Regions from separate parts of the Limosilactobacillus sp. C0001E2 genome, predicted to be linked through region 3. Evidence: predicted binding sites of a transcription regulator. Region 3 holds the regulator's gene; each other region holds the start of a gene.

Region 1 (10,319 bases), on a different contig from region 3:
CCAATTAAATCCTTTATTGAAGGTTGTGATCCACGGCTTTTACCAAAGCGGCTTACAAAGATGAATGATGTGAATATGCCATCATTTGCAATGTGGTGCCAAGCCATCTTAGTCAGTGCAATTATTCTCTTTATTTCATTTGGTGGGAACGCAGCAACACAGTTTTATACCATTTTGACTGATATGATGAACGTTTCGTCATCAGCACCATACCTGTTTTTGGTAGGGGCGTTCCCATTCTTTAAAATGAAAAAAGATTTAGATCGGCCGTTTGTCTTTTATAAGAGCATGACCTGGACGTGGGTTGTTTCCATCGTTGTTTGGTTGGTTGTGGCAGTCGGGATTCTCTTCACTTGTGTTGAACCAATCTTGGAAGGCCAATACGCGACTGCATTCTGGACAGCGTTTGGTCCCGTCTTCTTTGGCATTATCGCTTGGGCATTCTACACCCACGCTGAGCATAAGAATATTTTAAATTAGACGGATCGATGCAGTTGAAAGAGTTTAAGGACCGATGCTTAAAAAATCTGTGGGCACTATTGGATCTCTTTGCACAAGAAAGCGACTTTATTAATGGCGATCGTCGTCGACAACTCCATGCTCAAGCGCAAAAGCAAGCTCAGGAGTCGCCTAAGCGTTCCAAAAAAGATTAAGTTCCGTTGGCGTTTGCGTTCGCGGATTGTGATCCCAAATGCTTTCTTCTAAATATTGATCAGCGACATCCCAGTAGAAATCTAATAGCTGTTGTCCACTTTCTGAGAGGAAGACGCGTTTGGTGGAATGCTGAATCACAAGCAATTGATGTGTTAGCAGGAAGTCTAATGTGATGACGAGCGTTGGTGAAGTAATCGGCTGTTGATGATTCCAAAATTGTTCATTCCGATATTCAAGCGGGCAATCATTAAATTGACCGAGTTTTTCAATCAGTGAGAGGGCAGCAAAGTGCTGATACGTTAATGGTATTCCTTGTCGGCGATGGCGTAGAAGCTGACGAAGTTGCTGAATTAGGACCACGTCATGAGGATAGGATCGGAGATTGAATGAATAGAGATCGGGGTTTTTTTCCTGCCGGTCGTGAAATGCGAAGCGCAGTTGATACAGGAGATTTTCAAAGAGAATGTCAACGTATAAACTTTCACTAGATTTTGATTGATGAAAGCAGACCACTTGGTAGTCAGCATTGGGTAACGCTTGGTCAATAAGGTAGTGGATGGCTGATTGCCAATTAGCCTGGTCAACACTGTTCTTCATTATTGTTCCTCCCCGTGAATTTAGCTATATTCTAAATAATCCCCGTTCACAAGTCACGTGAACGGGGATTTTGTTTAGATATTTTTAAGTTGATATAGACTTCCAGTCGCATTAATTGGTGTGGCAAACGCAATCTTCTGATGGTGCTGATCAGCAAAGTAGCGAAGCGTCAGCACTTGCTGACCATCATTCACAAATATTTCAGCGAGTGAATGATCTAAGAAAATTTGTAATTTTAGATCCTGGTGAGCTGGTAACTTAATGGAACGAGTCGTACCATACTTTTCGGCAACTGCAGATCCAACTTTGGATCGATCGACGGTGAGTGTACCAGCATTCGTATCAAATTGGATTTGTAAACTAGCACTCAAATCTTCATTGGCGGCAAGGTGTAAGACACCTGTCTGATCAGCACTAATTGTCAGATTTAATTCACATTGTTGACCAGCATGATCGTCAATGATGCTCGTATGATTGGAGAAAACTTTAGTGCCCTTTGGATCGCGGAGGTTGGTCATTGCTGCGACTGGTTGCTGGTAGAGCTGACCGTTACGGATGTGCAATTCCTTAACTTGACTCAAACAGTTTGCCCAAGTTTGATCATCGGTTGGATAACTGATGTCAGGGAGCCCTACCCAACTAATAGCATAAGCTGTGCCGTCCGGGGCGTTAAACGCCTGAGTAGCGTAGACATCAAAACCTTCATCCAGATTTACTGGGACTTGTGAACTACCCTTTAACGTAGCATTTTCAAAATCAAATTCATCCCCAATGATATAGGTGTTGGGGTAAATATTATCGTAATGGGTGATCTTCTGCTCTAATCCCTGCGGGCAGAAAATCAGGACAGCATGATCATCAATCATCACTAAGTTTGGGCATTCAATCATGTAGCCCATTGGATACGGAGTGAAATTAACCAAACCGACATCATGCCAGCCATCTTGCAAGTCATCGCTGGCCCAGAGTGCCAAATGGCCGGTTTCAGTTTTAGCATCCTGTGCTCCTAAGAGGGCATAGTACTTACCATCATGTTCTAGTAGTTGGGGATCACGGAAGTGTTCACTAATGTAATCCGGATTCCGGAACAGGGGCTGTTTTAGTTTAGTAACCTGATTATTTTGGTTCATCCAAGCACCCAGTTGGAAAGGTGTTCGGTTCCAATCCTTATCACGGTGGTTACCGGTGTACATCAAAAATAGCCGATCGCCAATTTGCTTCGCAGATCCAGAGTAGGCACCATGGCTATCGTATTCATTATCAGGAGTGAGAGCTAAGCCACGGGAGTGCCAATGTACTAGATCGGTAGATTGCATGTGCATCCATGATTTAAGACCATGGGCAGCACCAAAAGGAAACGACTGGTAAAAAACGTGCCAGGCATGATTAAAGTATGAGAACCCGTTTGGATCATTTAGTAATCCAGAACTTGGCCGGATATGATACCGGAGTTGTTCAGGTGAATTATCAGCTGCTGCCTGCAAGTGAAGCAATTCGAGGGCCGAATATTGTTGGTAAGGGCGGTAGCGTTGTTCCCGTGTCCATTCCATAATAAGATCTCCTTTATGTAAGTGCTCTAAGATGGTTCTATTTTAAAATGACGGCTGTTGACTGTCAAACGTCTAGCAAAAACAAATTGATCATTATTTCACAAAAGGATTACAATGAAGGTAAATTCGATAAAGGAGACGTTTAAGAATGATGATTCCAAAAACAATGCGGGCTTGGGAAGTTACCACTCCGGGGCCAATTGAACAAGAGCCGTGCCCACTGCAATTGGTTGAGAAGCCGGTCCCTGAACCACAGTCTGGAGAAGTTCTGGTTAAAATTTTAGCATGTGGAGTTTGTCACACCGACTTACACGTTACCGAAGGCGACCTACCAGTTCATCGGCAGCATGTTACTCCCGGCCATGAAATTATTGGCCGGGTCGTTAAGCAGGGACCACAAACTCAACGATTTACGATTGGTGACAAAATTGGAATTCCGTGGTTTAGAAAAGCGTGCGGGGTTTGCCGATTTTGTCGTTCCGGTCGGGAGAATTTGTGTCCCCATTCCATTTACACAGGATGGGATCATGATGGCGGTTATGCAGAGTATGTGACGGTTCCGGAGGGCTTTGCCTACCATCTGCCAGAGGATACTGATCCAGTTAAATCTGCACCATTGCTTTGTGCGGGAATTATTGGTTACCGTTCTTATCTACGCGCCAACGTACCAGCTGGTGGCACACTAGGCCTCTATGGATTTGGTGGTTCCGCACATTTAACTGCCCAGTTAGCAATTAAGCAGGGAATTGAAGTCCATGTTTTCACTCGTGGCCATGATGCCCAAAAATTTGCGTTGCAATTAGGTTGTGCGTCTGCGCAAGGCGCCTATGATGATTCACCAGTTCAACTAGATTCCGCCATTATGTTTTCACCAGCTGGCGAGATGGTTCCCAATGCATTAGCCAACCTCGTTCCTGGAGGGACGCTTGCGTTAGCCGGCATTCGCTTGAGCGATGTTCCAGAACTAAATTATCAGCAGCACCTTTTTCATGAAAAGAACTTAACAAGTGTGGAAAGTAATACGCGCCGCGATGGGGAAGAATTTTTGAAGTTAGCCCATCGTTTGCACATTCAGCCAACGGTGACTGAATACCCGTTTGACAAGGCTGATGAGGCATTGAGACGAGTTGCCAAGGGGAATATCGATGGGGCCTGTGTCCTGAAAATTAGTGAAGATCAGTAAGGCTAAAAGAAAAATTGATAAACGCTTGACATTTAATCTAAATCTAGTATTATCAAATGTGTAAAAAACGCTTACAATTTAAGCGCAAATATCTAGATGAGATAGGGAGTAATGCTCATGGATCACAAACAAGTTGCGACCGACGTCATTAACGCCGTCGGCAAAGACAATTTAGTTGCTGCTGCGCATTGTGCAACGCGGTTACGGTTAGTTTTAAAAGACGAAGCCAAAGTTGACCAAAAAGCATTGGATAACAATGGTGACGTTAAGGGAACGTTTAAGACCAATGGTCAGTACCAAATTATCATTGGCCCGGGAGACGTGAACAACGTTTATGATGAATTAATTAAGCAAACTGGATTGAAGGAAGTTTCCACTGACGATCTGAAGCAAATTGCTGCAAAGAATCAAAAGTTCAATCCAGTCATGGCGTTTATTAAACTCTTATCTGATATTTTTGTACCAATTATTCCGGCATTGGTCGCCGGTGGTTTGCTGATGGCCCTTGATAATGTGTTGACGGCTAAAGGATTATTTGGTCCCCAATCCGTTATTCAAATGTGGCCAGCTTTGAAGGGCATTGAAGGCATGGTGAACGTCATGTCGGCAGCGCCATACGTATTCTTACCGATCTTGGTGGGAATTTCTGGAGCGAAGCGGTTTGGTGCTGACCAATTCTTGGGGGCATTTGTCGGAATGATGATGACCGCGCCGGCTTTAGCGGATGGCGGTTCTTGGAACATCTTCGGGTTAACTGTTCATATTCAGTCTTACACGAGTCAGGTTATTCCAGCATTGGCTGCGGTTTGGATGCTTTCCATCTTCGAAAAGTGGTTGCATAAACGTCTGCCAGCTGCCGTTGACTTTACATTTACGCCACTGATTTCAGTTCTCTTAACTGGGTTCCTGACGTTTATCGTGGTCGGACCGGTGATGAAGGATCTTTCTGATTTACTGACGAACGGAATTGTTTGGTTATACGACACGTTAGGATTTGTAGGAACAGGAATTTTTGGGGCTTTGTATTCGCCAATTGTTTTAACTGGTTTACACCAAAGCTTCCCTGCTATCGAAACGCAATTAGTGACCGCCTTTAAAGCTGGTAAGGGTGCGGGTGATTTTATTTTCATCGTGGCTTCAATGGCCAACGTTGCCCAAGGGGCCGCAACCACTGCAGTTTACTTTTTAACACGGAATGAAAAGATGAAAGCTCTCTCTAGTTCTTCCGCGATTTCTGCTTTGCTCGGAATTACTGAACCAGCAATTTTCGGGGTGAACTTGAAGTTGCGGTTCCCATTCTTCTGTGCATTAGTTGGTTCATGTGTGGCTTCCACGATTGCCGGATTAATGCACGTGGTTGCTGCTTCAATGGGTTCGGCTGGTTTCATTGGTTTCTTATCCGTATACGCTAAATCTATTCCAGGCTACCTATTATGTGAAGTTATTTCATTTGTAATTGCCTTCTTAGTAACCTTCTTCTATGGTAAAGCGCACGATGAACTGGTTAATCCCGCAATGGCGGGTGCAGATGCAGCGGATGGCGCATCTCAAGCAGCGGAAGCATCCGCACCAGTTCAACATGCTTCAGCACCAGCAGACGAAAATGCTAAGAATGAAGTAGTTGCAAGCCCAGTTTCTGGAACTGCCGAAGACATTACTGCAGTAAATGATGAAGTCTTCTCTCAGAAGATGATGGGGGATGGTGCGGCGGTTGTTCCTAATGATGGTACGATTTATGCACCTGTTGATGGTACAATTACAGTTGCTTATGCTACGAAGCATGCGTATGGTTTAACTTCAGATGATGGTGCCGAAGTTTTGATTCATGTTGGTTTAGATACTGTGAACCTCAAGGGTGAACACTTTGAAAGCTTTGTTGAACAAGGCCAAAAGGTTAAGAATGGTGATCGCCTTGGTACCATCGACCTAGCGGCGGTTAAGGCAGCTGGTTATGATACCACCGTGATGGTCGTAGTCACAAACACGACCAATTACACGCAAGTCAAGCGCGTTGCTGATGGTGAGATTAGCCATGGCGATGACTTGATTGAGGTTGTCAGTAAATAATAATTAAAAGTGACACAAAAAGTCCTCAAATCGGATGGAAAGTCCGATTCGAGGACTTTGTATTTGAATCCCCGCAAGGATGGTTACGACGCGTAGCTTGGTCAACTGCTGATTTATCAGCGGTTGAACTGCTAGCCAGTTACTGCGCTGTTACATTTTTACCTTTAAAGTAGCAAAGAGGTTGGAAGACTCCAGCCTCTTTTTTGCTGTAAGCCGCGCTAATCATGATATAATCAACTCCAGAATAAATAGGAGGCGGAACTAATGAGTGACTTTCCACAATTAAACTTAGCAGCGCAAACGGGTACTAAGGCAATAATTCACACTAATCACGGGGATCTGGAGGTTCAACTATTTGACCAACTTGCTCCTAAGACGGTGAAAAATTTTGTTGAATTGGCTAAAAAGGGATACTATGATGGGGTCCTTTTCCATCGGGTTATCCCAGACTTTATGATTCAAGGTGGTGACCCAACGGGGACCGGTGCTGGTGGTGAAAGCATTTATGGTCAAGCTTTCGAAGACGAATTTAGCGACCAGCTTTTCAATTTTAACGGGGCGTTATCAATGGCCAATGCAGGCCCTAATACCAACGGAAGCCAATTTTTCATCGTAACGAACGAAAACCTTACTACGAACTTGGCTGATCAAATGAAGGCGGCTGGTTATCCGCAAGCAGTCATTGACCATTATGTGGCTAATGGTGGAACACCATGGCTCGATCACCATCACACTGTTTTTGGACAAGTCGTTAATGGAATGAAAGTGGCTAAAGAGATTAGCCGCGTTGATCGTGATTTGAGCGATCGCCCAAAGGATGACGTTGTCATTAAATCAATTAGTATTGATTAAGGGTGCTGATATGACAGAAATTGATTATGATTTAATTATAATTGGCAGTGGGGGTGCCGGATTGACCACAGCTGTTCAGGCGCGTGAGCTAGGACTGACAGTTGCTGTTTTAGAAAAGAATTCCCAAGTTGGTGGTAATACTAAGCGGGCATCTTCCGGGATGAATGCAGCGGAAACAACTGTCCAAGCCCGTAATCAAATTGCGGACCGGATGCAGGATTTTTATCAGGAAACTTACCAGGGTGGTGGTAAGCTGAATGATCCAGCAATGCTGAAACAGTTTGTTACCCATGCGCCATTAGCGATTGAATGGCTAACCCAGCATGGCTTGCCACTGGATGATTTGACCATTACTGGCGGAATGTCAGTCAAGCGAACCCACCGTCCTGCTTCGACAGCTCCCGTAGGTGCTTATTTGGTCAAAGGATTACAAAAGTTGGCGGTTGAAGCTGGAGCCCAGATAATTACGGAAGCACACGTCAGTAAATTATTGACCGCTACCGGCGCCGTGTGTGGAGTAGAATATGTTGACGCTGAAAAAGCAGTTCATCAATTCAATTCACGTGCGGTAGTATTGGCAACGGGTGGTTTTGGGGCCTCCAAAGAGTTGATGCGCCGGTATCGACCAGATTTGGCTAATTACCGCACAACCAACCAACCTGGTGCGACAGGGGACGGCTTAAAATTAGCCCAGCATGTTGGTGCACAATTAATGCAGTTGGATCTAGTACAGGTTCACCCAACTGTCCAGCAGGATCAAGACCACGCTTTTTTGATTGGTGAAGCAGTTCGGGGTGAAGGCGCCATTTTAGTGAATGAAAAGGGAACACGGTTTGTAAACGAACTGGCTACGCGGCGCGTAGTTTCGAATGCCATTACTGCGTTAACCAAGCATAGTGCGTACTTAATTTTTGATCAGGAAGTTCGTTCGCGGGTCAAGGCCATTGATTTTTATGATCAAATTGGTTTAGTGCAGACAGGGGCGACAATCGAGCAGCTGGCTGAACAATTGTCTTTGCCAGATTTGCCAACGACCATTCACCAGTGGAATGAGGCAGTTCGTGTCCAAGACGATCGACAATTTAGCCGGACAACTGGAATGAGTTTTCCACTGAGTAAGGCACCATTTTATGCCATTCATGTGGCTCCAGCAATTCATTACACAATGGGTGGCATTCATGTCGATCCGGAGACCCGGGTGTTGGATGCCAATGGACAGGTAATTAATGGATTATATGCTGCTGGAGAGGTTACCGGTGGACTGCACGGCAATAACCGAATTGGTGGTAATTCGATTGCGGAAACAGTGGTGTTTGGTCGCCAATCGGCATTAACAATTCAGCGTGATTTAAAATTTAATCAATAAACAATCGGGGGCAAAGTTCAGTTAATCCGAACTCTGCCCCCTTATTTTGATGAGGAGTAAAATTATTAATGACGAGTGTATTCTTGGTCAACGGTCTTAGCAGTTAGCCCAACAATATTCTTCTTTTGTGGGGTGAATAAGCCGACGAACCATGCGATAAACATGGATGATAAGAAGGAAACACATGAAACCATAAATGGTGACATGCCCTTTGATTGTACATAGTAGGTAAGGGCAGCACTGACAATCAGACCAGTAACAGCCCCAACGGTATTGGCACGTTGGGTAAAGATCCCCGCGGCGAAGATTCCGGCAATTGGGACCCCAAATAAACCAGTAAAGGCTAAGAAGAGGTTCCAGGTTTGGGATTGGTTACCAACTAAGAGGTAAATGGCCATTAGCAAGCCAAGAATTCCGGCAATGAGAATAACAATCCGGGCTAATTGGACGTCGCTAACCCGCTTGAACTTCTTGTCAAAGAAGCGTTGTTTGAAGTCGGTAATCGCACAAGCAGAAATCGCGTTGAGACTGGATGCAATGGTGGATTGCGCAGCCGCAAAGATTCCGGCAATGATCAGTCCGGCTAAACCAGCTGGAACTTCTTTGATGACAAAGTATGGTACAACGGCGCTCGTGTTGAAGCCCTTTGGCAGACTTGCTGAGTGCAAGTAGAAACTGTACAAAATCGTTCCCATCCCGTAAAAGATTGGGATCGTAATGAATGCTAAGAGTCCATTAGTCCAAAGTGACTTAGCGGTTTCTTTCATCGTGGAAGTGGTTTGGTAACGCTGAACCACATCTTGACTACCCGTGTATTGGTAAAGAGAGTTAAAAACGGAACCGGCAAAAATTAATGGAATGAATAATTTCAGGTTGTGAGGGTCCCAGTTAGCTTTTGAGTAAAGTTTATGGTGAACGGCAACGTCATGGGCGATTGTACCAAAACCACCCTTGATGTAGTAAGCACCAATGAAGATGATCAGGAGTGCTCCGCCAAGGAGGAGGAATCCTTGGATAACGTCTGTCCAAATAACCCCTTCGATCCCACCAAGGAATGCGTAGATGATACAAAGACCACCGACGAAGAGGGCAATCAAGATGTGGTTAATTGAGGAAACAGAAGTAATGGCTAAAATTGGTAGATAAATGACAATTGCAATTCTTCCTAAGTGGTAGAGCATAAAGAGTAAACTACCAAGAACCCGCATGATGGGACTAAACCGATCTTCAAGGTATTCATAAGCAGTGGTAACTTGTAATTTACGGAAAAACGGTACATAGTATTTAATCAAAATTGGGATAATCAAAATGATGGTCAAGTTCCCAACTGAGTATGACCAGTCCGTGAGGAATGCTTGCTCTGGTGTTGACATAAACGTGATCGCACTTAGCGTGGTTGCGTAAATACTGAAACCAGTGGCCCAAGCAGGAACAGAACTATTGGCCTTAAAGAAAGCATCGGTATCCTTGCTAGCGCGTTTGGTAAAGTAGGCCCCAATTAGCAACATCGCAAGGAGGTAAACAAGGAGGACGATCCAATTAAACGTCCCAAATCCAGTTTTTGCATAGTTAATCTAATCGCCTTTCATTATTTTGACTATTAACGTTACGTTGAATAAAAATCTTTAAGAGCAGTGGTGCGAGTAAGGTTGTGATGACGGTTACCAGGATTAAAGCAGTAAAGTAGCTTTTATCAATCAATCCTGCCGAAAGGGCCACTTTGATGACCACTAACGCCATTTCACCACGCGATACCATCCCAGCACCGACAATATTGGCTTCCTCCCAATTGAGATGGAAGAGTTTAGCACCAATTCCACAGCCCAGTTGCTTTCCAAGAACCGCGATGACAATCAAGCAGATAATGAAGAGGACGTCATTGCCAATACCATGGAAAGTAACTTCTAGACCGATACTAATGAAGAAGACGGGCGTAAAAATTGCGTAACCAATTGGTTCAATTTTTGGTGCTAATGCTTCTTCATATTTGGTTTGTGAAATAGCTAGTCCGGCACAGTAGGCACCCAAAACATCACTCATGCCACATTTC
Region 2 (10,319 bases), on a different contig from region 3:
TAAACGGGATGGCAGTGACTAGCCAATCCAGTAAAGGTGATTTTACTAAATTGCGTCAGCAGATTGGTTTTGTCTTCCAATTTCCTGAGTCGCAACTATTTGCGGACACTGTTTTGCAAGATGTAATGTTCGGACCATCCAATTTAGGCATGTCACCAGATCAAGCGCGGAAGCAAGCAATCGGTGCACTCCAGTTGCTGAAATTTCCAAGTGATTTGTTTGAGCAGTCACCTTTTCAACTTTCTGGCGGACAAATGCGTCGGGTTGCGATTGCAGGGGTTCTGGCAATGAAACCGAAAATTTTAATTTTAGATGAACCAACTGCTGGTTTAGATCCAAATGGTCAGTATGAACTCATACAGTTAATAAAGCAGCTTCATGAGCAGGGAACCACGATCATTTTTATCACTCACCAGATGGAACAGGTAGTTCAGTATGCCGATCGAGTAGTAGCATTGCAAAATGGGAAAATTGGTTTTGAAGGGACACCACGCCAATTATTTGATAATCAGGATTTAGTAAATGAAATTGGTCTGGCAGAGCCACATCCATTGAATTTTGCTCGTAAATTAGAGAAACAGGGACTTTCACTACATACTCCGTTAACGATAACCGAACTAGCGGATCAAATTGTTAGCATAAAAAAGGAAAAGGATGATTAATGATGGGAAATAAAGTGATTTTTGGTCGGTATGTGCCAACGACTTCTTTAATTCATCATCTTGATCCACGATTTAAATTTATTGCCTGTTTTTGGTATGTAATTTTAGTTTTTTTTGCAAATAATTTGTGGACTAATTTGTGGTTAGGCTTGGTTTTGCTTTTTATTATTCGGCTTAGTCACGTTGCATTGAAAATGTACTGGGCGGGAATTAAACCGTTAATGTGGATTATTGTAATTACTGCTGCAGTTCAATTATTTTTTTCAACCGGTGGTCATGTCTACTGGCAATGGCATTTCATGAGCATTACCTCTGTTGGTGTGATTCAATCTTTATACTTGATTCTTCGCTTTGCGTATATCATTACAATTTCAACTGTATTAACGGTGACCACGACCACATTGCAACTGGCGGATGCGATTGAGAGTTTGATGAAACCGTTGAAGCATTTAAAGGTGCCGGTCAATCAGATTGCAATGATGCTCTCCATTGCGTTGCGTTTTATTCCGACTATCATGGATGAAGTCACCACAATTATGAATGCCCAGCGTGCTCGTGGAATGGATTTTTCTACTGGTAATCTTTATCAACGGGCTCGGAAGTTGGTTCCAGTAATGATCCCATTATTTGTTTCTTCTTTTAAACGAGCTGAGGAATTGGCCATTGCAATGGAAGCTCGGGGGTATAGCCCAGATGGTCAACGAACTAAATATCGACTCTTGGTGTGGCACCACCAAGATACGGTAGCGGTTGTAATTCTGCTTTTGATCACAGTAATCCTTGTTACTTTAAGAATATTTTGATAGGAGCTAGCTTTGATTCGTTACAAAATTACCTTTGCATATGATGGAACTAATTTTTCGGGATTTCAAATACAGCCACATAAACGGACAATTGAGCAAACATTGAAAACAATTGTCAACCGAATGGCTAAAAATCCTGATCCAGCCATTTCAATTATTGGTTCTGGGCGAACGGATGCTGGTGTCCATGCCTTAAACCAAGTTGCCCACTTTGATTTTCCTTATCATATTCCAGAGCAGTCAATGGTGCGGGCTTTGAACAGTCAGTTACCTTTAGACATTATTGTTAAAAAAGCCGAAATTGTTTCAAATGAATTTCATGCACGATACAATGCTCACCGAAAAAGGTACCGCTGCCGTGTAACTCAAGGGGAGTTTGTTGATCCGTTTAAGCGTAATTACACTGCCCACTTTAAATATCCCGTAGATATTGCACACATGAATCGAGCGGCACAAGATTTGGTTGGAACACATGATTTTACCAGTTTTGTTGCTTCTGGCTCGCAAGCGAAAAGTAATATCCGGACGATTTATGAAGCCAAAGTTTACTATGAAGATCATGATCACGAAGTTATCTTTGAGTTTGTGGGGAATGGTTTTTTGTATAACCAAGTCAGGATCATGGTGGCCTTATTATTAGAGATTGGTAGCGGGCAACGCCCAGTTGATGATGTCCAGCGTGTATTAGCGGCACGTGATCGGCAAGAGGCACGGATGACTGCGCCCGCCAGTGGTTTGTATTTGGTTAACGTAGATTATGGTGGGAATAACTTGAATAAACCATTGACTGACAAGGGATAATCAAGTACACTAGTAGCTGGTATTTCTTTTCCATAAATTACTCGGTACACAATTTATTGTAAAAGAAAGACAAAAATTGGAGGACTTAATCGTGAGAACGACATACATGGCAAAACCTGGTGAAGTTGACCGTAAGTGGTACATCGTTGATGCCAAAGACGTTTCTTTAGGTCGTGTAGCATCCGTTGTTGCTTCCATCTTACGTGGTAAGAACAAGCCAACGTTCACCCCTCACGTTGATACTGGTGACAATGTTATCGTAATCAACGCAGCAGATGTTAAGTTAACTGGTAAGAAAGCTAGTCGGAAGATTTACTACCGTCACTCTAACCACCCAGGTGGTTTAAAGCAACGGACTGCTGGTAACTTCCTCGCTGAAGAACCAGCCAAGATGGTTGAACAAACCATTAAAGGGATGCTTCCACACACCCCACTTGGCCGCAAGATGGGTATGAAGTTGCACGTTTACGCTGGTGAAGACCACAGTCATGCAGCTCAAAAGCCTGAAAAACTCGATATCACTAACTTAATCTAAGGAGGGAACGGAATTGGCTCAACAAGTACAATACAGCGGTACTGGACGTCGTAAGGATTCTACTGCACGTGTCCGCTTAGTACCAGGTTCTGGTAAGATTACTATGAACGGCAAAGCAATCGAAGACTACATTCCGTTTGCTAACTTACGTGCCATTGTTAACCAACCATTTGCAGTAACGCAAACTGAAGGTCAATATGACGTATTAGTTAACGTTAACGGTGGTGGCTTCTCTGGCCAAGCCGGTGCAACTCGTCATGGGATTGCTCGTGCTTTGCTCGCCGTCGACCCTGACTTCCGTGATGCCTTGAAGAAGGTAGGTCTCTTAACTCGTGACCCACGGATGAAGGAACGTCGTAAGCCAGGTCTGAAGAAGGCTCGTAAGGCTGCTCAATTTAGTAAGCGTTAATTTCGATTATCGTTTCAAATTAAAAGCATCAGGATTTTTCCTGATGCTTTTTTGTTGACAAAACATTGACTAATGGAAACGCTTTAGATACAATTAAAAATATTTGAGAAACATTTCACAAAAAGGAGAGATTGTTATGACAAAGAAGGTTGCATTAGTTACTGGTGCTGGTCAAGAAATTGGTGAAGCCATTGCTAAGCGTCTTGCAAAGGATGGTTTTGCAGTTGCTTTGGTTGCTCGCCACATGGACAACTTAAAAAAGGTTGCTGATGAAATTGAAAAAGCCGGTGGGGAAGCCTTTCCGGTAACTGCCGATGTCGCAAAGCGTGATGAAGTCTTTGCCGCAATTGACAAGACCATTGATAAGTTTGGCGATTTTAATGTCATGGTTAATAATGCTGGGGTTGCTCCCACGACACCAATTGACACGGTAACTAAGGATGACCTGGATTACGTATATACAATTAACGTTTACGGGACCATTTGGGGAATCCAAGCAGCTCATGACGCTTTTAAGAAGCTAGGTCATCCTGGTAAAATCATTAACGCTACCTCACAAGCTGGGGTTGTAGGTAATCCAAACTTAACAGTTTACTCCAGTTCCAAATTCGCTATTCGGGGAATTACTCAAGTTGTCGCGCGCGAATTAGCTGAAGAAGGAACAACAGTGAATGCCTTTGCACCTGGGATTGTTAAGACACCAATGATGTACGATATCGCACATAAGGTTGGTCAAAATGCTGGTAAGAGTGACGAATGGGGAATGCAAACCTTTGCCAAGGATATTGCCTTAAAGCGGCTCTCTGAACCCGAGGACGTTGCCAATGCCGTTGCCTTTCTAGCTGGTCCTGATTCTGATTACATTACAGGACAAACGCTTGAGGTTGATGGTGGAATGCAATTTCACTAGAATTAATTTTGATTTCCGGTTGGTTATTAGCCAACCGTTTTTTTATATTAAATTCATTTAAATTCTCACTGAAAATGCGGTAAAATTGTTACATTAGAATACTAAATAAAAGGAGTCAACGAAGCGTGGCACGTAAAAGAAGACGACGAACGGGTTCTCGTCGTAAGAAACGTTCGAGTGCATCAAAATGGCTAACGGTCATTTTAGTCATCCTAATCGTTTTAACAGCTGGTTATGTGGGGCACCATCTCTACCAGCGGCATTTGCAGCAAGAAATTATTGAAAAACAGCAACATTCTAAGCAGCTTTTTATCAAAGCAATTGCTCCTGAAGCACAGGCAATGCAGAATCAGTATCACATTAAAGCTTCAATTACGATGGCCCAGGCGATTTTGGAATCCAATTGGGGTACGAGTAAATTAGCTAGTGATTATCATAACCTCTTTGGTATTAAGGGGACGGGTCCCAATTCTAAATTGATGACCACCAAAGAGTATACACGTGGTAAGTGGGTTGTAATTAAGGATCGCTTTAAGGTCTACTCGAGTTGGTCTGCTTCGATTAAGGATCATACTCAGTTGATGCTGAATGGGACGCAATATAAGAAAGAAAATTATCAAAAGGTAATTGATGCAGATAACTATCGTGAAGCTGCTCAAGCATTACAGGATGCTAATTATGCAACCGATCCAGATTACGCTAGCAAGTTAATTAGTGTTATTAAGACCTATCACTTAGACAAATACGACCAATAGGAGAAAAATATGCAAGAACTAAAAGAAAAAATTGAAAAGTACGGTACGGTATTGCCAGGAAATGTTTTAAAAGTTGATGCATTCTTGAATCACCAAGTTGATACAGATTTAATGTACAAAGTTGGTCAAGAATTCGCTAAACATTTTGCTGATCAAGGAATTAATAAAATTTGGACAGTTGAGTCTTCGGGAATTGCTCCGGCGGTGATGACAGGGTTAGCAATGCACTTACCAGTGATCTTTGCTCGGAAGCACAAGAGCCTAACCCTCAACAACAATATGTTTACAGCGGATGTTTATTCCTACACTAAAAAGACTACTAACCGGATCTCTATTTCTAAAAAATATGTTGAAACTGGAGAAAAAGTCCTGTTAATTGATGACTTTTTGGCCAATGGTCAAGCAGTTGAAGGGATGATGGAAATCGCTGATCAAGCTGGCGTTCAAGTTGCCGGCGCAGGAATTGTCATTGAAAAAAGTTTTCAACCGGGTGGTAAAGAATTACGAGACAAGGGTGTCGAAGTTTACTCTCTTGCCCAAATCAAGTCATTAGCGGATGGCCAGGTTGAGTTTGTCTAAAAAGTGAAGGTGCGGTTATGAGTACGGATGTTTTATATCAAGGCAATACCCTTGGGATTATGGGTATTGACCGAAACGGAAAGAAGTTAATTTTAGCTGCTAAGGAAGCCGGCTTAAACGTTGGGGTCTATCTTGATCATCCTGAACCAGAGATTACCAAACAAGCAGACTTTACAGTGATTGGTAATTATCGTGATAAGGATAAGCTCACTGAGTTCGGACAAAATTGTAACGCGGTGATCTATGAAACGGCAGCAATCGACTCCATCGTTATTAAATATTTGAGTCAATATACAGCGATTCCACAGGGGTTGGATCCACTAGAGATTATGCAAGATCGCTTAATGGAACGGGCCTTTTTGGATCAAATTAACGTTAATGTGGCTCCCTATGTAACCGTGATTAGTTTAGATGATATTTATCAATCAATTGATTCTATCGGTTATCCAGCCGTTTTAAAACCAATTCAACGCGGCGTTGGTGAGAACGCATTAGTAATCCACAAAGAATCTGATATTGCGCGAGCAGCTGATTTTATCCAAGCGGGAACCTACTTACTTGAATCTTGGATTGATCATACCGCAGAGTACGCAATTACAATGGCGATTGATGCTGATGGTAATCATCTTTATCCATTGAGCGAATTGCAATATGGGGCTGGTCATCGATTACAGGCGGTTAAGTCACCAGTGGTCGTTCCTGATGAAATGCATCAAGAAATGAAACGGATTGCCAATTCAATCGGTAACCAACTTGGTTATAAGGGAATTATTTCAGTTAATTTCTACGTTACTAGTACTGGCAACCTTTACGTGAAGGATCTTGAACCCGGGGTTTCGACGAGTGGCAATATCTTCTCAGAAAGTGCAAACGTTAGTCAGTATGACCAACAAGTACGGATCTCTGCTGGGCGGCCAGCGCACTTCATTAAAGAAGTTCAACCTGCAATCTTTTTGATTGGGCGTCAGGCACAACTTTCGGCAATGGAACGGCAAGTGTTAATTCGGGATAACTGGAAGTTTAGCTTCTTTGCTGCTAACCGTCATCAAGAGAATCCTGTGGTTGCCTATGTGTGGGCAACTACTGAAGACGGCACGATTGACGAAATCCAAAGTCAGGTTGATGATACCGAAGTTTGGTTTGATCAGGGCAAGGATGCTGAATAATTTAATCCAGATTCATCAATTGATATTGGTACCTTGAGGGGGACAATGAACTAATTAAATTAGTTCTGTCGAACCCTCTTTTTTTGATATAACTCAAACTTAAGTTTGGTATAATATTCACTGACTGATTTTAAGAGAGGATGGAATGGTGTGACAATGCAATCAGCACTGGCAGGAATGAATGACAAGCAACAAGAAGCGGTTTTAGCGACTGAGGGTCCGGTCTTAGTAATGGCCGGTGCCGGATCAGGAAAAACGCGGGTGTTAACCCACCGGGTAGCTTACTTAATTGAAGAAAAAAATGTACTACCATGGCATATTCTCGCTATCACCTTTACCAATAAGGCAGCGCGCGAAATGAAAGAGCGGATTGGTAAATTGCTGGGTGATAGTGCCAATGATATTTGGGTTTCAACTTTCCATGCGTTATGTGTACGGATTCTAAGACGGGATATTGATAAGTTAGGCTTTAACACTTCCTTCACAATTGCTGATCCTGGTGAACAACGGACATTAATGAAACGGATTTGCGCGGAGTTAAATATTTACACTAAAAAATTTGATCCTCGCCAGATTTTAAGTGCCATTTCAAACGCCAAGAATGCGATGTTGACACCAGATGAATACGAAAAGCGGTATCAAGATCCATTTCGAAAAATGGTTGGCCGCGCTTACCGCCTGTATCAACGCGAGTTAGAAACCAACCAAACGCTGGACTTTGATGATCTGATTATGAAGACGATTCAGCTATTTAAGGCGGATGCCGAAACGCTGCAATATTATCAAAACAAGTTCCAGTATATTCACGTCGACGAATATCAAGATACCAACGATGCCCAGTATGAACTAGTTCATATGCTAGCGGATGGCTATCACAACCTATGTGTTGTCGGTGATGCTGACCAAAGTATTTATGGTTGGCGGGGTGCCAACATGAATAACATTTTGAATTTCGAAAAGGACTATCCGAACGCCACGACAATTATGCTGGAACAAAATTATCGTTCCACACAAACGATTTTGAATGCGGCAAATGAAGTGATTGCTAATAATCAAAAACGGAAGGATAAGAACCTTTGGACGGAAAATGGTCAAGGTGAGAAGATTTCATACTATCGTGCCCAAAGTGAGCACGATGAGGCTTACTACGTGGTAAAGAAAATCCAAGAACAAATGCGGGAACATGGGTATAAATATGGCGATTTTGCTGTTTTATACCGGACCAATGCTCAATCACGGATTATTGAAGAAACTTTCCTGAAAAGTTCAGTGCCATACACGATGGTTGGTGGTCACAAGTTCTATGACCGAAAAGAAATTCGTGATATTTTAGCTTATTTAACACTCGTTGCCAATCCGAATGATTCAATGAGTTTTGAACGGGTTGTTAATACGCCCAAGCGGGGAATTGGATCTACCAGTATTGAAAAATTACGGGAATTTGCGGCGACAAATAATATGTCGTTACTGACCGCTACTCAAAACATCATGTTGGCTAACCAAATTTCAACGAGCGTGCGTAATAAGCTTGATGGTTTTGCTCAAGAAATGCGTGCGATTCAAGATCAGGCTGATGAACTTTCCATTACTGAATTAACTGATTTAATTCTGGAGCGGACTGGATATCGTAAAGCATTACAAGACGAAGCCGAAAAGAGTCTTCAAGCCCAATCACGGTTGGACAACCTGGATGAATTTAAGTCCGTAACCCAAGAATTTGATAAGAATAATGCGGATGATGCTGCCAATGCTCAAGAAAAATTAACCCGCTTCTTGACTGATCTTGCGTTGGTCTCTCCTCAAGATGACATTGAAGATCAAGAAAATACGGTAACATTGATGACCTTGCATGCAGCCAAGGGACTAGAATTTCCAGTTGTCTTTCTAATTGGAATGGAACAAAGCATCTTCCCAATGGCTCGGGCCCTTAATAATGCAGAAGAAGAGGAAGAAGAGCGGCGTTTAGCTTATGTTGGTATTACTCGGGCCCAGAAGAAGTTGTTTCTTACGAATGCGATGTCACGGGTTCTATATGGGCGAATTCAAAGAAACCCTGAGTCAGAGTTTGTTGATGAAATTGATGACCAACTTTTAGACTTCGACAGTCAGCAAAGTATGCGAACCCCATTTGGGAATGGTGGGCGCAGTAATTTTGCACAGCGCGCAGCTACGGCCACAACTTATGGTGCTAGTCGGCGGTCACATTCATATGCTTCAGCCGGTAAACGAATTGCCCCGAAGACTAATAATGGTACGGGAGCAGATAAACAATCCTGGAGTGCTGGCGATAAGGTTAAGCATAAGAAGTGGGGAATTGGTACCGTAGTTGCTGTTAATGGTTCAGGAAGCGATATGGAATTAGATATCGCCTTTCCAAAAGAGGGCGTTCGCCGACTGTTGGCAACATTTGCACCAATTGAAAAGGTAGATGAATAAAATGGCTGAAGAGAAAATGACTCTGAATGAGGCTAAAAAAGAGATTGGACCACTTCGTCAGCAATTAATCCAGTGGGGAAAAGAATATTATGAGCAAGATAATCCAAGTGTTGAGGATTATGTTTATGATCGTCAGTATCAACGTTTGGTTGAATTGGAAGCCCGCTTTCCGGAACTGGTTACCCCAGATTCACCAACTCAGCGAGTCGGCGGTCAGACAGATACTCAATTAGCGAAGGTTACTCATGATATTCCAATGCTTTCGATGGGTGATGTTTTTTCTGTGGATGAATTGCATGCCTTTAACGAACGGCAACAAAGTAACCTGTCAGATACTGCACCAATTGAATACGACTTGGAACTAAAAATTGATGGTTTATCCCTTTCTTTGGTTTATGAAAATGGTCGGTTAGTTCAAGCTTCAACACGAGGCAATGGGGTCATTGGTGAAGATATTACGGCAAATGCCATGACGATTAAAGATATTCCACATCAACTCCCGGAACCACTTTCGTTAGAATTTCGTGGTGAATGTTATATGCCAAAGGAGTCATTTGTTAAATTAAATGCTGAACGGGAAGCAAATGGTCAGCCGGTCTTTGCTAATCCACGGAATGCTGCTGCAGGTAGCCTTCGCCAATTAGATCCTCAAGTTACTGCTCGCCGAAATCTGGCAACGTTTATGTATTATGTTCCAGAATATGAAAAGTTAGGTGTGACGACCCAGGAAGAAGCGTTGCAGCGGATGCGTGATTTAGGATTTAATGTAAATCCGCATAATCAAACTATTCGTAGTGAGGAAGAACTGGCTAAGTATATTGATGAATATACCGCACAGCGGGATCAGTTAGCGTATGGCATTGATGGAATTGTCGAAAAAGTAAATGATTTACAACTCCAGACTAAGCTTGGCAACACGGTGAAAGTGCCACGGTGGGAAATTGCCTATAAGTTTCCCCCTGAGGAGCAGGCAACGGTTGTTCGAGAAATCGTGTGGACAGTTGGTCGGACCGGTAACGTGACGCCAACTGCAGTGATGGATCCAGTCCAATTAGCGGGGACGACAGTAAGTCGTGCGTCCTTACACAATCCTGATTATTTACGGGAAAAGGGTATTCGACTGGGTGATACGGTTCTCTTGCATAAGGCCGGCGATATTATTCCAGAAATTTCCCGGGTAATAATTGAAAAACGGCCTGCCGATAGTGAAGAATACCAAATTCCAACGCAATGCCCGGTTTGTGAATCTAAATTAGTCCACCT
Region 3 (10,319 bases):
CCAAGATCATCGGAAATAACTGTTCCACCAGTCAAAATCGCAATATCTTGTAATTGAGACTTCCGCCGGTCACCAAAACCAGGCGCCTTAACAGCACATACGTTAAAGGTTCCCCGAATCTTGTTCAAAACAAGGGTTGGTAATGCTTCACCGGTAATATCATCAGCAATGATCAAGAGGGAACGACCTTCTTGGACAACTGATTGTAATAATGGAAGAATGTCTTGAATGTTGCTAATCTTCTTATCTGTAATCAAGATGTATGGGTTATCAAGGTCTGCTTCCATCTTGTCATTATCGGTAACCATGTATTGAGACATGTAACCACGATCAAAGCTCATCCCTTCAACCACGTCCACACTAGTTTCAACACCACGGGAATCTTCAATTGTAATGACACCATCATGACCAACCTTTTCCATGGCGTCAGCAATCAACTTACCAACTTCAGGGTTAGCAGCTGAAATTGAAGCGATTTGTGCAATGTCATCCTTGGTCTTAACATCATGGCTCATCTTGTGTAATGCTGCTACAGCAGCTTTAGTCGCCTTTTCAATCCCGCGCCGAACACCAACTGGATTAGCACCAGCTGTAACGTTCTTCATTCCTTCGTTAACAATGGCTTGGGTAAGGACAGTAGCAGTCGTGGTCCCATCACCAGCAATATCATTCGTCTTGGAAGCAACTTCAGCCACTAACTTAGCTCCCATATTTTCAAAGTGGTTGTCTAAGTCAATACTCTTGGCAATCGTAACCCCATCATTAGTGATTGTTGGTGAACCATAACTTTGTTCCAAAACCACGTTCCGTCCCTTAGGGCCAATTGTCGTCTTAACTGTATCCGCAAGCTTGTCAACACCAGCCATCATTGACTTACGTGCATCTTCACCAAATTTCAAATCTTTTGCCATAAATTTTCACCTCATTGTAAGAAAAGTTAATTTGTTAATGAATTAATCAACAACCGCAACTAAGTCCTTGTCATGAACAACTAAGTACTTATCGCCTTGGTATTCAACTTCATTACCAGCGTACTTATCAAAGAGGACTGTTTCGCCAACCTTAACACTAACTGGCACCTTGGTCCCATTATCAAGAACTCGACCATCGCCAACAGCGATAACTTCACCAGTAGTTGGCTTATCCTTAGCGTTGGAAGCTAAAACAATCCCTCCAACAGTTTCTTCTTTTTCCTCTGCGGCCTTCATAACCACGCGATCTCCTAATGGCTTTAACACGTTAACCCCTCCAAATATCATTAATTTCTGTAATCATTTAGCACTATTTAGTAGTGAGTGTTAGCACTTAAACGTCTTAAGTGATAACCACATTTCTTAGTATAACATCATCTTGCCTAATTACAACTAAAAAGTTTGACCTTTTTTGACTAATTCAACTTAAATTAGCAAAAAAGCCGGGCAACGCCCGGCAATTCTTGTTTTATTCGTCTTGTCCATTAAGATGATTACTTTCAATAAAGTAAATTAATGTTTGGAGTTCGTTTGTCAAGTCAATATTTTGAACTTGCACATTATCCGGCACTGACAAACGAACTGGCGAAAAGTTTAAAATTCCGTGAACACCCACTTCAACTAAATCGTCCGTGACTGATTGTGCTTGGGATGCCGGAACCGTCAAAATCACCACATCAATCTGTTGTTCCTTAATCTGTTTTTTTAGTTCGTTAGCTGGGTAAACTGGAATACCGCTCTTGATGGTGTTGGCTAAGGCTGGCTTAGGGTCAAAAGCAGCACTTATCCGCAGATTAGTGCTTTGGTGGAAGTTGTAGTTCATTAAAGCACTTCCTAAACTACCGACCCCAACTAACGCTACACTTGTGAGCTTATCCTGGTTCAAAATTCCCTTAAAAAACTTAATAAGACTCTCAACATCATACCCATATCCACGTTTTCCCAACTCACCAAAGTATGAGAAATCACGCCGGATAGTTGCCGAGTCAACTTGAACCGCCTCTGAAAGTTCCGTTGATGATACTCGACGTTTATTAGCATTTAGCAAAGCATTTAGATACCGATAGTATACTGGTAAACGCTTGGCTGTTGCCCGCGGGATTTTACGCGTTGGCATAACCAAATTCCTCCATTCAATTTAAAACGTTTGTGAATTAACCTACTTGATATTCTAGCAACTTATTCTAACTTTGTGAACCTTTTTGCAAGAAAAGATCCATTTAGTAGTTACTGCTTTTTTATGCTAAAATCGTTTTAGAATACTATTAATACTGAAATTAAACGCGGTTACTGAATGATATTACTCCAAGCAAACCATGTCGAACGTCGCTTCGGTGCTGACGTTTTATTTCACAATGTCAATATGCAAATTAACGAGCATAGTCGAACTGCCCTCGTGGGTAGAAACGGTGCCGGTAAAACAACCCTGCTGAAAATGATTGCCGGCATTACAGAGCCAGATGAAGGAACAATTTCAAAAGCCCATCACCTTACCATTGGATACTTAGCTCAAGACCAGGGATTAGATTCACAAAACACAATTTGGGCTGAATTAGATTCGGTTTTCACGCCATTACATAAAATGGAGGCTGAAATTCACCAACTGGAGGAACAATTAGCGACATTGGATAGTACTACTGATCAATACCAGCACGTTATCCAGCAATATGACGACCTCCAAACCACCTTTAAGGAGCGTGGTGGCTTTGAATATGCATCTAAAATGCGGGGTGTGCTAACCGGGTTTGGTTTTGATTCCTCGATGTATGATCTACCCATCAACTCACTCTCCGGAGGGCAAAAAACTAAGCTGGCCCTTGCCAAGATTCTTTTACAAGCACCTGACCTGTTAATCTTAGATGAACCAACGAACCATTTAGATATGAATGTTTTGAGCTGGTTAGAAGACTACCTCCGCGGCTATGCTGGTTCTGTGCTGGTAGTTTCGCACGACCGTTACTTTCTCGATCGCGTGGTTAACCAAGTCTACGATTTAGAAAATCAAACTCTAACTCGTTATTCTGGTAACTATTCACAATTTACCAAAGAAAAGACGGCCCGCATCCAAGCTGAACAAAAACACTATGATCAGCAACAAAAAGAAATTGCAAAACTGGAAGACTTTGTTAATAAAAATCTCGTGCGCGCTTCCACCACTAAACGTGCTCAAGCGCGACAAAAACAATTAGATAAAATGGAACGACTAGAACGACCAACAGTTGATGACCGTTCAATCCACTTTGCGTTTCACTCTGCTAAGGACAGTGGGAACGAAGTCTTAGACGTTCAAGAACTTAAAGTTGGCTATCAAGAGCATGTTCTCGCTGGTCCATTAAGCTTTCAAGAACGACGGAAACAACGGATCGGTATTATTGGACCCAACGGAATTGGTAAATCCACCCTTCTGAAAACTATTTTGCACAAACTCCCAGCAATTAGCGGCACTATTAAACTAGGCGCTAACCTTGATATTGGTTACTACGACCAAGAGCAACAACAACTACATCCTAATAAAACAGTATTAGATGAAGTCTGGGATGATCACCCAGAAGTTCCAGAAACGGAAATCCGTTCCCTGTTAGGAAGCTTCTTGTTTGTTGGCGATGATGTTTTTAAAACCGTTCATGAGTTAAGTGGTGGGCAGAAGGCTCGGTTAGAGTTAACCAAACTCTCATTTCAGCCAATTAACTTCTTAATTCTCGATGAACCAACCAACCACTTAGATATCGACAGTCGGGAAGTTCTTGAAACTGCCATTAACGAATTTTCGGGAACCGTTCTCTTCGTATCTCATGATCGTTACTTTTTAAACCAAGTAGCAACTGACATTTTAGATATGTCCGCAACGGGAATTCAACATTACTCAGGAAATTACGATAGTTTTCTTGAACAAACAGCAAAATTGGTAGACCCAGTGAACGTCCCCAAAAAAGCTGCAAATAAAAAGCATTCCTCAAAATCTACGAGTCAACAAAACTACCAAGCTAGCAAGCAAGAACAACGTGCCCGTCGTAAATTGGAACGGGAGGTTTCAAAATGGGAAACCACGTTGGATCAACTGCAAGCGCAGCACGATCAAATCGAGCAACAAATGAGTGATCCTGAAATTGCCACCGATATTGCAAAGCTAAGTGATTTGCAAAAAGAGCTTGATCAATGTCAGGCTGAATTGGATCAAGCTGAGGAAAATTGGACAAGTGCAGCTGAACAACTCGAAGAATTTAATCAATAATTATCCATCTAAAGAAACGGCCCAGAGTGCTGAAAGCGCCTCTGAGCCGTTTTTTCCATACCAAATTAAATTAATAATTAACCTTCACTACTTCACCCGCACTAATAACTTTCGTTCCAGATGGTTGCTGAACAATCAATTCGCCATCTTTAGCAATTCCCTTAACAATTCCTGTAACTGTACCATCCGTTAATTGTAATGTAACCTCTCGGTTCATTAAAATCAAACGTTGCTGATACTCATCAATAAATTGTTTGGTTTGGTAGGTCAACTTAGCTTGCCAAACTGCCTTGATTATGTCAGCCGCCAATCTGTTTCGATCTACTTCCTGCTGCGCAATACTGCCAGCTTTTGCTTGGAGCTGTGTCGGAAAATTAGTCGTCGTTAAGTTAATTCCCAACCCCACAATCCATTTGGCTGAATGGCCTTCCAGAATTGATTCCACCAAGATTCCTGCCACTTTTTTCTTGTTCAGTAAAATATCATTAACCCATTTCACCATAAACCTTTTCGTCGGGTAAAACTTTTCTAATACCTGAGTAATCGCTACCGCTAAGCCCGTTGTAAATAGACCAGCATGCAGTAATTCATCAGTGGGAATTTGTGGTAATAAAACACTTAAATACAATCCAGAGTTTTGTGGTGAATAAAATGACCGCTTGCCCTTTCCATAACCAGTCGTCTGTGTTTCTGCCAAAATTGCTGCTGGACGATGGTCCTCAAGACGTTTGGCAACGTTTTGCGTCGAGTCAACTTGGTCTTTAACGTAAACATTTCCCGGGAAATCATCTCCCAAAAACTGCTTAATTACTTCTTCTGCGAGTTTCATTTTTCCCTCCTTATTGTTATAAAAAATAAAACCCCATGCCTCCCTTCGAAAGAGCAATGGAGTTTATTGTTTAAAAACTATTTTTCGTCTGGGGTAAGTTGAATTAGCAAGTCTTGACTATCCATGACTGCCCCTTCACTAGCATAAATTTTGGCCACTCGACCACTAAACGATGCCTTGATCGTGGTTTCCATCTTCATTGCCTCAGTCACAATCAATGAATCACCTTTTTGAACATGATCGCCTTCCTTAACGAGGATTTCGACCACAGTTCCGTTTAACGGCATCCCAATCTGTCCTGGATCACTCGGATCTGCCTTTGGAACCTTAACTTTGGCATCCGCATGTGTTTGATCTTCAACTGGCAATTCAACCTGCTCACCATCAACTGCAAAGAAGAGGTGCCGGTTACCATCAACATCGACATCTGAAATGGAGTCTAAGCGAAGGATTTCAGTCTTCCCCGGTGCTAAGTGTACGTGAACCGTTTCGCCCGGACGCATCCCTTGATAGAACGTATTCGTATCTAATACACTGATCTTTCCATACTGCTGGTGTCGCTTGAAGTAATCCATAAAGACATCCGGATAAAGAACGTATGATAATACCTCTTCTTCACTCGGCTGCCGACCAATTTTCTGGGCTAAATCAGCAGATTCCTTAGTAAAGTCAACTGGCTTTGCTAAACTCCCCGGACGCACCGTAATTGCTGTTTGCCCCTTTAAGACAACCTTTTGTAATTCCTTTGGGAAGCCCCCATAAGGTTGACCTAAATCACCAGCAAAGAAGTTCACTACCGATTCCGGAAAGTCAAGGGTCGCACCCCGTTCCAGAATATTGTCGGCCGTCAAATTATTTTGAATCATGAAAATAGCGAGATCACCAACCACCTTGGAACTTGGGGTCACTTTAACGATATCCCCAAGGAGCTGGTTAACTACCCGGTACATTCGCTTAACCTGTTCAAAGTCGTCAATTCCAAGTGATTTAGCTTGCTGTTGCAGGTTGGAATATTGTCCACCCGGCATTTCAGTTTCATAAATATCTGGTAGTGGCGCATCAATCCCGTTGGCAAAGTCCTTATACAGTGGCCGGATTCCAGCCCAATATTGGTTAATCTTTTCAACATGATCAATATTCAATTCGGGTTGCCGATCATTTCCTTCCAAGCTGTAGTAAAAACTACTCATACTTGGCTGACTCGTAGTACTTGACAGGGCACTCATTGCAACATCAACCACATCAACACCGGCCCGGGTAGCTTGATCATAAGTAGCAACCCCATTCCCAGTTGTATCGTGCGTGTGCAAATGAACTGGTACATCATACTTAGCCTTTAGTTCGCCAACTAACTCGTAAGCTGCATCTGGCTTGAGCAAACCTGCCATGTCTTTGATGCCCAAGATTTGGGCACCCGCATCAACCAACTGGCCCGCTAATTGCTTATAGTAATCCAGCGTATACTTCGTTTCATGAGGGCTTAATAAATCGCCCGTGTAACACATGGTACCTTCAGCAATCTTACCGGTCTGCCGAACATAGTCAATACTCTTTTGCATTTGCTCAACCCAGTTCAAACTATCAAAGATTCTGAAGACATCGACGCCATCTTGCGCACTGCGATCGATGAATTTCTTTAAAACATTGTCCGGGTAGTTCTTATAGCCAACCGCATTGGACCCCCGCAAAAGCATTTGCAACATTGTATGTGGCATTCGTTGACGCAGCATCTTTAGCCGTTTCCAAGGATCTTCCCCAAGGAACCGGTAGGCAACATCAAAAGTTGCTCCGCCCCAAGTTTCTGCAGAAAAGACGTTTGGCAATGCCCGGTCGTACACGTCCGCCACCGGCAGCATATCATGGGTTCGCATTCTGGTAGCAAAGAGGCTTTGATGAGCATCCCGCATTGAGGTATCAGTTAACAATACCAACTTTTGGTTTTTAACCCATTCCATGGCAGCAGCTGCCCCGTCACGATCAAGAATCGTTTTGGCATTCACGATTGGCAACAAACTATCATCATTAAGGTCAAGTCCATGTAACTTAACGTTGGCTGCATGAACCTGCTTTTGCCGTTGAACACCATTAAATCCATTGACCGTAACATCACCAACATAATTAAGTAATTGCTGTTGGGTATCTGGCTGATGATCGAATTTAAATAACGATGGTGTTTGATCAATAAATGCGGTGTGGGCTTCTCCCTTTTGGAAGACCGGGTTCTTCAACACATTCAACATAAATGGAATGTTCGTCTTGACCCCACGAATCTGAAATTCATTCAGAACCCGGATCATCTTTTCTACGGTGTTATGGAAAGTTCGGGCATGAACACATGCTTTAACCAACAGTGAATCAAAGTATGGCGTTACAACAGCACCAGCATAGGTGTTCCCACCATCGAGCCGCACTCCATTACCACCTGGAGAACGGTAAGTTAAGATCCGTCCTGTATCTGGCATGAAATTATTTTCTGGATCTTCAGTAGTAACCCGACATTGGATCGCATAGCCGTTCATCGTTAACTCATCCTGTGCTGGTAAATGCAGATCTTGATGAAGATCTGTACCAGCCGCGATACGAATTTGGGAACGAACAATATCAACCCCCGTGATTAATTCAGTGACGGTGTGTTCAACCTGAATTCGTGGGTTAACTTCAATGAAGTAAAAGTTATCCTTAGTAACCAGGAATTCTACGGTCCCGGCATTTTGATAGTGAACACCCTTCATTAAGCGAACCGCAGCATCGCAAATTTCTTTACGCCGCTGGTTATCCAACGCCAAACTAGGCGCAAATTCAATTACCTTTTGATTCCGCCGCTGAACTGAACAATCCCGTTCAAAGAGATGCATCACATGACCATGTTCATCGGCCAAAATTTGTACTTCAATGTGCTTAGGATTTTCCAAGTATTTTTCAACATAAAGTTCATCATCACCAAATGACGCCTTAGCTTCACTGCGTGCTCGATTGTACGCCGTCTTTAGGTCTTCATCATCCTTAACAATCCGCATACCACGGCCACCGCCACCCATCGCTGCTTTGATCATGATTGGGTAACCATGGGTATGCGCAAAATCAGCCATCTCCTGCATTGACTTCACTGGCTCATTAATTCCCGGAATAGTTTGCAGGCCATTCTTTTCGGCAACTTCCTTCGCCGTAATCTTATCACCAAAGATCTTCAACTGCTCAACTGTTGGGCCAATAAAGGTAATGCCATTTTGTGCACACTTTTCCGCAAATTCTTCATTTTCGGCTAAAAAACCATATCCTGGATGAATTGCATCCGCACCCGTTTGCTTGGCAACCCGAATAATATCATCCATATCCAGGTATGCATCAATCGGCTTCTTGCCCGCGCCAATTTGATAAGCTTCATCAGCCCGGAAACGGTGTACACCGTACTCATCTTCCTTCGCATAGACTGCTACGGTTTGCAAACCAAGTTCGTGACACGCACGAATAATGCGGATCGCAATTTCACCACGATTGGCAATCAATACCTTCTTCAAATTTTCCACCGCCTTAAATAACGAACATCTTTCCTACTTCACTGCTTAATCATACCATAATCTGCGTTTAACAGGGCTGGAAAATGAGAAATTGATTAAAAAGAGCAGGACGAATTATTTTCACCCTGCTCATCAATTACTAACTATTCTTTTTTATTAACCGGAAATGATAATCCTGGTACTGCATTAAGATCATTACCTGCACGATCGCCATGGCGATAAGCAACTTCAGCCGCCGCACCAATCATTGCCGCATTATCACCACAATATTTCAACGGCGCTTGCAGCATTGTTACATCTGGGAAATTCTTACGCATTTCTTTCGTTAATCGTTCACGTAATCCTTGGTTAGCCGCGACCCCTCCAGCTAAAATTAATTGTTTAACTGGGTACTCACCTAATGCCCGTAGCGTTTTTTCCGTCAGTACATCAACCACACTCTGTTGAAAACTGGCAGCTAAGTCATACTTATTTAACTGCTCACCACGTTGATCAGCATTATGACATGTATTAATGAACGCACTCTTTAATCCAGAAAAACTAAAGTCTAGATTAGCTTCCTTTTCCATGGCTCGTGGGAAATGGAAAGTATCTTGTCCCTGATGCGCCCATTCGTCAATGGTCTTTCCTGCCGGATAGTTAACGCCCAACACCCGACCAATTTTATCGTAAGCTTCACCAGCAGCGTCATCTCTAGTTTCACCAATAATTTCGTATTCATGTTCACTAGGCATATAAACTAATTCTGTATGGCCACCAGAAACTAATAACGCCATTTGAGGAAATTGAAATTCACCCACAAACCGTGCCGCATAAATATGACCTTCCATATGATTAATTGGCACTAGTGGTAACTGATGAGCCCACGCCACCGTTTTAGCTGCCGTAACCCCAATTAATAAGGAACCCACTAAGCCAGGACCATACGTGACCGCAACCGCATCTAAATCTTGATAATCCACTTGAGCCGTTTCCAAAGCTTGGTGAATACACCGGGTAATCCACTCAATGTGATGGCGACTGGCTACTTCCGGGACGACCCCACCAAATCGTTGATGGCTTTGGATTTGTGTAGCGACAATGTTAGATAATATTTCAACCCCATTTTTAACAACTGCAACACTAGTTTCGTCACAACTCGACTCAAAGGCTAAAATAAGCGTATCTTTTGCCATTGGTTAATTTCCTTCTCTTTCTAATTTCTTTAACATATCAAATGCATCTTCACCATTATCTCGATAGTAGCGTGCGCGAGTCTGGGTTTGACGAAAGCCAAGCTTCCGATACAAACGTTGAGCACGCTGATTAGAGCGCCGTACTTCCAAGCTCATACTTACGAACCGATCCACTTGCGCCTTTCTTTCAATTTGATTCATTAAAAAGGTTCCCAACCCGTGATGTTGCCAAGCAGGTAATACACCAAAATTTGTGATATGAACATCCTGTGCATAAGCGTTAAAGGCGGCACCAATAAATCCCACTAATTGTTTAGAATCATCGTCAATTAACAATAGATAAAGAGTATTGGGCCGACTCAAATCAATTTTAAAGGCCATTTTGTTCCATGGTGTTCGACCATAAATCTCCTTTTCGACCTCCAAAAGTTGTGGAATATCCAGCAACTGCCCCCTGATAAGTCGATACCGTTGCCGATTAATAATGACATCATGATCTTGATAATGGACCGGTTTGCCATTCACATCATCGAGAAAGTCTGCAAACCAGCGACTAAACTTCTTGAACATAGTTAGCGTCACTATGCTTTCCCG

The links. Region 3 encodes Rex, which represses fermentation and respiration genes when NADH is low (regulators of the CRP and FNR family bind a similar motif). Its sites were predicted from a motif close to TTGTGAANTANTTCACAA; they were not measured.
Region 1: the regulator Rex is predicted to act here: its motif matches at 2,888-2,905, upstream of AC1EKL_RS02880 (zinc-dependent alcohol dehydrogenase family protein).
Region 2: the regulator Rex is predicted to act here: its motif matches at 3,314-3,331, upstream of AC1EKL_RS03400 ((S)-acetoin forming diacetyl reductase).

What each region holds. Positions count from the first base shown of each region.
Region 1 covers NZ_JBWPXC010000002.1:132,558-142,876, forward strand. The annotation lists gene yjeM (glutamate/gamma-aminobutyrate family transporter YjeM) at 1-480, shown strand, start outside; gene AC1EKL_RS02865 (hypothetical protein) at 495-653, shown strand; gene AC1EKL_RS02870 (CAP domain-containing protein) at 631-1,251, opposite strand; gene AC1EKL_RS02875 (sucrose-6-phosphate hydrolase) at 1,326-2,801, opposite strand; gene AC1EKL_RS02880 (zinc-dependent alcohol dehydrogenase family protein) at 2,950-3,984, shown strand; gene AC1EKL_RS02885 (sucrose-specific PTS transporter subunit IIBC) at 4,102-6,051, shown strand; gene AC1EKL_RS02890 (peptidylprolyl isomerase) at 6,316-6,903, shown strand; gene AC1EKL_RS02895 (flavocytochrome c) at 6,914-8,269, shown strand; gene AC1EKL_RS02900 (sodium:solute symporter family protein) at 8,335-9,777, opposite strand; gene AC1EKL_RS02905 (cation:proton antiporter) at 9,839-10,319, opposite strand, start outside.
Region 2 covers NZ_JBWPXC010000002.1:227,066-237,384, forward strand. The annotation lists gene AC1EKL_RS03375 (energy-coupling factor transporter ATPase) at 1-662, shown strand, start outside; gene AC1EKL_RS03380 (energy-coupling factor transporter transmembrane component T family protein) at 665-1,465, shown strand; gene truA (tRNA pseudouridine(38-40) synthase TruA) at 1,478-2,266, shown strand; gene rplM (50S ribosomal protein L13) at 2,358-2,801, shown strand; gene rpsI (30S ribosomal protein S9) at 2,815-3,210, shown strand; gene AC1EKL_RS03400 ((S)-acetoin forming diacetyl reductase) at 3,347-4,120, shown strand; gene AC1EKL_RS03405 (glycoside hydrolase family 73 protein) at 4,246-4,875, shown strand; gene AC1EKL_RS03410 (xanthine phosphoribosyltransferase) at 4,885-5,454, shown strand; gene AC1EKL_RS03415 (ATP-grasp domain-containing protein) at 5,472-6,620, shown strand; gene pcrA (DNA helicase PcrA) at 6,777-9,056, shown strand; gene ligA (NAD-dependent DNA ligase LigA) at 9,058-10,319, shown strand, end outside.
Region 3 covers NZ_JBWPXC010000003.1:77,027-87,345, reverse strand. The annotation lists gene groL (chaperonin GroEL) at 1-911, opposite strand, end outside; gene groES (co-chaperone GroES) at 954-1,238, opposite strand; gene AC1EKL_RS04130 (redox-sensing transcriptional repressor Rex) at 1,441-2,088, opposite strand; gene AC1EKL_RS04125 (ABC-F family ATP-binding cassette domain-containing protein) at 2,266-4,203, shown strand; gene AC1EKL_RS04120 (biotin--[acetyl-CoA-carboxylase] ligase) at 4,274-5,032, opposite strand; gene AC1EKL_RS04115 (pyruvate carboxylase) at 5,110-8,550, opposite strand; gene tsaD (tRNA (adenosine(37)-N6)-threonylcarbamoyltransferase complex transferase subunit TsaD) at 8,694-9,725, opposite strand; gene rimI (ribosomal protein S18-alanine N-acetyltransferase) at 9,729-10,295, opposite strand; gene tsaB (tRNA (adenosine(37)-N6)-threonylcarbamoyltransferase complex dimerization subunit type 1 TsaB) at 10,279-10,319, opposite strand, start outside.